Constrictibacter sp. MBR-5: one gene and its partner. The protein of the gene in region 1 interacts with the protein of each later gene in a pairwise test. Links are inferred from orthologs where the notes say so. Each region holds a gene or a part of one and is shown on either strand. Other genes may lie near its edges.

Evidence for each region.
Region 2: the proteins of hflK (region 1) and ftsH interact in binary tests that used the Escherichia coli proteins (3 or more experiments, as listed by UniProt). The link is inferred for Constrictibacter sp. MBR-5 from one-to-one orthologs.

Annotation. Positions count from the first base shown.
Region 1 is NZ_JBEPTK010000003.1:103,853-107,095, forward strand. What follows is about bases 98-3,025. They hold hflK (FtsH protease activity modulator HflK), read right to left. Parts: upstream 2,183-3,025; coding sequence 1,013-2,182; downstream 98-1,012. Other genes in these bases: hflC (protease modulator HflC), read right to left, coding at 98-1,016; ABIE65_RS07500 (CoA transferase), read right to left, coding at 2,306-3,025. Also shown: ABIE65_RS07485 (DUF2065 domain-containing protein), read right to left, coding at 1-46; more of hflC, read right to left, coding at 60-97; more of ABIE65_RS07500, read right to left, coding at 3,026-3,243.
Region 2 is NZ_JBEPTK010000019.1:57,882-61,072, reverse strand. The notes cover bases 2-2,877. They hold ftsH (ATP-dependent zinc metalloprotease FtsH), read right to left. Parts: upstream 2,466-2,877; coding sequence 537-2,465; downstream 2-536. Other genes in these bases: tilS (tRNA lysidine(34) synthetase TilS), read right to left, coding at 2,561-2,877; folP (dihydropteroate synthase), read right to left, coding at 2-213. In the rest of the region: more of folP, read right to left, coding at 1-1; more of tilS, read right to left, coding at 2,878-3,191. UniProt on the Escherichia coli protein: Acts as a processive, ATP-dependent zinc metallopeptidase for both cytoplasmic and membrane proteins. Plays a role in the quality control of integral membrane proteins.

The DNA of each region.
Region 1 (3,243 bases):
CTTCGACGGCGAGGGCCAGCCCGAGTGCGGCGAGGAGATCCCTCACGTGCGACAGTCCCTCAACGCGGCGTCGCCGGCGCCTCCGCCGGCGGGGTCCTGTTCTGCGGGGACGCGATGCCCGGCAGCGTCGGTGCACGGGCGGTCTGGCCCCCGCCGGCGGGATCGCCGAAGTAACGGAAGAAGTCGCTCTCCGGGCTCAGCACGAACGTGGTGCCGTCGGCGCCGAGCGCCTCGCGATAGGCCTGCATCGACCGGTAGAAGGTGAAGAAGGACGGATCCCGACCGAACGCATCGGCGTATATCTTGATCGCGTCTCCGTCGCCCTGACCGCGCAGCGTCTGGGCCGTACGCTCGGCCTCGGCGATCAGCACCGTCCGCTCCCGGTCGGCACGCGACCGGATGCGCTGGGCCAATTCGGCACCCTGCGCCCGGAATTCGCGCGCCTCGCGCTCACGTTCGGACTTCATGCGCTGGAAGATGGCCTCGGCGTTCGCCTGCGGCAGGTCGGCGCGCCGGATCCGCACGTCGATGATCTCGACGCCCAGCGCCTGGGCCGCCTTGTTGGTATCCGCCTGGATCTGCCGCATGATCTCCGTGCGCTCTTCCGAGAGCACCGCCGAGAGCGTGCGGTTGCCGATGACGCTCCGAAGGCTCGAACTGAGATAGCTCCGCAGCTGGCCGCGCGCCGCCGCTTCCGTCTGTACCGCCTGATAGAAGCGCAGGGGCTCGGTGATACGGAACCGGGCGAAGGCGTCGACGACGAACCGCTTCTGGTCCGACGTGATGACCTCTTCCGCCGGCGGGGCGAAGTCGAGCACGCGGTTGTCGTAGTAGACGACGTTCTGGATGAACGGCATCTTCACGTGCAGGCCCGGCTCCCGGACTTCCTCGATGGGAGCGCCGAACTGGAAGACGATCGCCTGCTCGGTCTGGTGAACCGTGTAGAGTGCGCTCCAGGCGAGAATGGCGGCGACGATGACGACGACGCCGGCGACGAGGGCGAGGATCCGGCTCATCGACGGGCCTCCCCCTGCTGCGGCGCGGGCGGCGAACGTCGCTGCAGTTCGTTCAGCGGCAGATAGGGCACGACGCCCTGGCCGCCGCCGGCGTCCTTGTCGATGATCACCTTGTTGGCGTTGCGCAGGACTTCCTCCAGGGTCTCCAGATAGATCCGCTGCCTCGTGACGTCCTGGGCGGAACTGTACGCAGCGTAGACGCTGTCGAAGCGCTCCGCGTCACCCTGCGCCCTCGCGACCACCTCCTGCTTGTAGGCCTCGGCCTCCTGGGTCAGACGCTCGGCATCGCCGCGGGCGCGCGGGATGATGTCGTTGCGATAGGCTTCCGCCTCGTTCCGCAGGCGCTCCTGGTCGGCACGCGCCCGCTGGACGTCGCGGAATGCGTCGATGACCTCGGCCGGGGGATCGACCTTCAGCAGCTGGACCTCGGTGACCTGAACGCCCGCGCCGTAATCGTCCAGCGTTCGCTGGATACGCTCCTGGACGGTCGCCTGAATGCGCGCGCGGCCTTCGGCGAGCGCCAGCGCGATCGGCGTCTGACCGATGATCTCGCGCATCGTGCTCTCGGAAACGCCTTTGATCGTCGTCTCCGGCGCACGCACGTTGAAGAGGAACCGGCCCGCGTCCGCGATCCGCCAGAAGACCGCGAAATTGATGTCGACGATGTTCTCGTCGCCGGTGAGCATCAGGGCCTCTTCCGGCACCTGACGGCCGATCTCGGGACGGCCGACCGTGGTGTCGCCGACGGCACGGAAGCCGACCTCGATGCGGTTGATGCGGGTGACCTTCGGCGTGTCGACCGTCTCGATCGGATAGGGCCAGGCGAAATGCAGGCCAGGCGGCGTCGTGCGGTTCCACTCACCGAAGCGCAGGACGACACCCTGCTCGTCACTCTGGACGCGGTAGATGCCCGTGGCGACCCAGACGACGAGCGCCAGCGCGATCAGGATGAAGATCCCCGCTCCACCAAGTCCGCCGGGCATCATGCCGCGCAACTTCTCCTGGCCGCGCCGCAGCATCTCCTCGAGGTTGGGCTGCTGACCGCCCCCACCGCCGCCGCCGGGACCACGCTGGCCGCCGCCGCCCCAGGGGCCGCCACCCCAAGGGCCGCCGCCGCCCCCGCCGCCCCAGGGGCCGCCGCCCCCGCCTTGGTTCTGCCATGGCATGGTGCAACCCTACTCCCTTACCTTCCGGATGGCTGCCATTCTACGGCCGCAGCCCTGTCATGTCCTGGCCGCATATTTGAAGGGAAGCCGCGCGAATCAAGCGCCGGCTGGCCGCCCCGACGCCTAGCGTGGGCCGGCGACGACCTTGGCGTCGTGCAGTTCGCCGATCTCCCGCTCCGGCAGGCCGAGTACGCTCGCCAGGATCTCGTCCGTGTGCTGGCCGAGCACCGGCGCCGGCGCCTGCGGCCGCCGGTCGAGGCCGACGAAGTCGAGCGGCGTCCCCGGCGTGAGATACGTCCCGGCGCCGGGATGCGCGACCCGCGAGAACATCGGGTTGTCCGTTGTCGACACCGGATCCTCGGCGAGCAGCTGCTTGAACGTCTGATACGGTCCCCAGAGCACGCCGGCCTTGTCGAAGATCGGTCGGATCTCCGCCAGCGTGTGACGCGCCACCCACGGCGCGATCGCCTCGGTCAGGGCCTCGCGCGCCCGGAAACGGTCGCCCTCGTCCTCCAGGTTCACGCCCATGCGGGATTCGATCGCGGCGAAGGCCTCGCCCAGGCCGGCCGAATCCTTCAGCGCGTGCAACTGCCGCGTGGTGAAGATGCAGATCATCACGTGGCGGCCGTCCGCCGTCGGGAAGTCCTGTCCGAACGTGCCGAAGATGTGGTTGCCGTAGCGCGCCCGCTCGTCACTGTTCACCTCGGCCTCGGCCAGATAGCCGAGGTTGCCCGCGGTCGCGAGTGCGACGTCCTGGAGCGGCAGTTTGATCAGGCGGCCTTCGCCGGTGGTCCGGCGATGCCGGTCGGCGGCGAGGATGCCCGTCGCCGCCATCATGCCCGTGGCGATGTCCCAGGCGGGAATGACCTGGTTCACCGGCCTCGGATGGCCTTCCGGGCCGCTGATCAGCGGGAAACCCACCCCCGCATTGACGGTGTAGTCCACCTGCGGCGCGCCGGTCCGGGTGCCGAGAATCGTCAGCATGATCAGGTCGGCCCGCCGCTTGGCGAACTCTTCGTAGGCGAGCCAGCCGCGCGCCGGCAGGTTCGTCATGAAGATGC
Region 2 (3,191 bases), on another replicon or contig:
CGCCGCGGCGAGCGCACGCACCACCGGCACCACCCGCCGCAACTCCTCCTCGACCGGAACAGGTTCGGCCCCCGGCCGCGTCGACTCGCCGCCCACGTCGAGAATGTCCGCACCGCCGTCGCGCAGCGAGAGGCCGTGCGCCACGGCCGCCTCGGTCGCGAAATGCCTCCCGCCGTCGGAAAAGCTGTCCGGCGTGACGTTGACGATGCCCATCAGCCGAGGCTGGCGCAGGTCGAGCCCGGCGAAGGCGGGCCGCTCGGAGACGCGAAACGCGGCGGGAAGCAGGTCGCGCGCCCGACTACACATCTGCGTGATCGGCATCGGAACCGGCGCCGCGCCGACGCCCGGAGGCGGATGGAGGCGACACAGCGTGAAGGCGGAGCGTCCTCCGGGAAGCGGAAGCGCGACTCCGGCTTCGATCAGATCCGCAGCGGCGCGTCCCGACACGAGGCCGTCGGGCTGCGGCAGCCAGCCCTGCTCCAAAAGGCGAAAACCCCGCGCGAGCGCGGGGTCGTCGGTCCTGTCCATGGTCGCCCTCACCCGCCGGGCTGCGGCTCCGGTGCCAGGCCCGGCGGCTCTCCGCCGCCCCGGCCGGTGGTCGGGATCGAGCTGCGCGGCGGCGTCTCCGACCGGGTATATTCCTCCGGATCCGGGCGCTGGATCGGCTCGCCGCGGATGATCTTGTCGATATCGTCGCGCGACAGCGTCTCATACTCCAGCAGCGCCTTCGCGAGACGATGCAGTTCGTCCATGTGCTCCGAAAGGATGCGGCGCGCCTCGTTCTCGCCTTCTTCGACGAGCTTCCGCGTCTCCTCGTCGATCAGCGCAGCGGTGTGATCGGAAACGTTCTTGCGCTGAGCCACCGAGTGGCCGAGGAACACCTCCTCCTCGTTGTCGGCGTAGCGCAGACGACCGAGCTTGTCGCTGAAGCCGAACTCAGTGACCATCCGGCGGGCATAGTGCGTCGCGACCTTGATGTCCTGCGATGCGCCCGTCGTGATGTTCTCCTTGCCGAAGATCAGCTCCTCGGCGACGCGTCCGCCGAAAGCGCTGGCGATGAGGGCCTTCAGCTCCGTGAAGGACTGACTGAGACGGTCGCGCTCGGGCAGGAACATGGCGAGGCCGAGGGCGCGGCCGCGCGGGATGATGGTCACCTTGTGGAGCGGCTCGTGGCCCTTCACGTAGAGCATGACCAGGGCATGGCCGCCCTCGTGATAGGCCGTCAGCCGCTTCTCGTCGTCGCTCATGACCATGGAGCGACGCTCGGCGCCCATCATCACCTTGTCCTTCGCGTCCTCCATCTCGCGCATCGTGACGACGCGCTTGTTGCGGCGAGCGGCGAGGAGTGCGGCCTCGTTGATCAGGTTCGCGAGGTCGGCGCCGGAGAAGCCGGGCGTACCGCGGGCGATGACCCGTGCGTTCACGTCGGGCGCCAGCGGCACCTTGCGCATATGCACCTTCAGGATCTTCTCGCGGCCGACGATGTCGGGGTTCGGCACGACGACCTGACGGTCGAAGCGGCCGGGCCGCAGCAGCGCCGGGTCGAGGACGTCGGGGCGGTTGGTCGCGGCGATGAGGATGACGCCCTCGTTCGCCTCGAAGCCGTCCATCTCGACGAGCAGCTGGTTGAGGGTCTGCTCGCGCTCGTCGTTGCCGCCGCCGAGGCCCGCACCGCGGTGGCGGCCGACAGCGTCGATCTCGTCGATGAAGATGATGCAGGGGGCGTTCTTCTTGCCCTGCTCGAACATGTCGCGCACGCGGCTGGCGCCGACGCCCACGAACATCTCGACGAAGTCCGAGCCCGAGATCGTGAAGAAGGGCACGTTCGCCTCACCGGCGATGGCACGCGCCAGCAGCGTCTTGCCGGTGCCGGGCGGGCCGACCAGCAGCACGCCCTTCGGGATCCGGCCGCCGAGCCGCTGGAACTTCTGCGGGTCGCGGAGATATTCGACGATCTCCTCGAGTTCGGTCTTGGCCTCGTCGATGCCCGCCACGTCGTCGAAGGTGACGCGGCCGGTGCGCTCGGTCAGCAGGCGTGCCCGCGACTTGCCGAAGCCCATGGCGCGACCGCCGCCCGACTGCATCTGGCGCATGAAGAAGATCCAGACGCCGATGAGGAGCAGCATCGGGAACCAGGAGATCAGGATGCCGAACAGCGAGGGGACGTTGTCGTCCGACGGCGCGGCGGTGATGCGGACGCCGCTGTTCGTCAGCCGCTCGATGACCGGTGCGTTGTCGGGCGCGTAGGTCGAGAAGACCTTGCCGTCCGAATAGTGGCCCGTGATCTGGTTGCCCTGGATCTTGACGTCGGAAACACGGCCCGAGTCCACCTGGCTGAGGAAATCGGAGAAGGCGACGTCCGCTTGCGGACCCCGGCCCGAAGACCCCTGAAACAGGTTGAACAGCGCGATCAGCAACAGGCCGATGATGATCCAGAGCGCCAGGTTCTTGCCGAAATTGTTCAACCTAGTCCCCTATGCAGACGGGTCGCGGCCCAAGCAGGCGAAAGGCGACCCAATTCGATCGGCATCGTGAAATCCAAGATAATGCCGGCCGTGCCTCAAACAAGCGCGAAACCCGGCCCCATCAGCGGCCTCCTCGGCCGGAAGGTGGCCGACAGCGATGGAATCGCTGCGGGATCAACGCTCTCATCGGCACGCAGCGGCTCGGCCGCCGCGACGATCCCCCGCACGTCGCGCAGAACGGGCAGTCCGGCGCGCACGCTCGCCGGCAACAGGGAACGCCGGCGGTCCCGCCGCGCGGCGCCGAACGGCCCCACCGTCAGGCCCTCGCCCGAGCCGGCCGGCACAGCGATGTCGAAGCGTCCGTCCCAGTGCAGACGCTCACCCGCGGCCACCGTCAGCGTCGGCGCCACCTCCGGCTCGCGGCAGACGAGAAATGCGCCGCGTACCGCCCGCACCAGACATCCGCCCAGCGTATGCTGGCGGAAGCCGGCGTCGCGCATGCGATGGTCGAAGCGCTCGACGCGCTCGTCGCGCGGCGGCCAGTCGCCACCGCCCAGCGCGCCGGTCACCGCCGCCAGCAGCCGCAACCGCGCATCCGCCGGCGCTGCGCTGAACAGTGCGGCATCGACCAAGGCGTAGCCTTCGGGTCGCAGCGTCACCGCCGCAGCGATCAGGCCGGCCAGCGCGCCCTCGGCCGCTTGGCGCGCCCGCCCGAGCCGGCGCGCC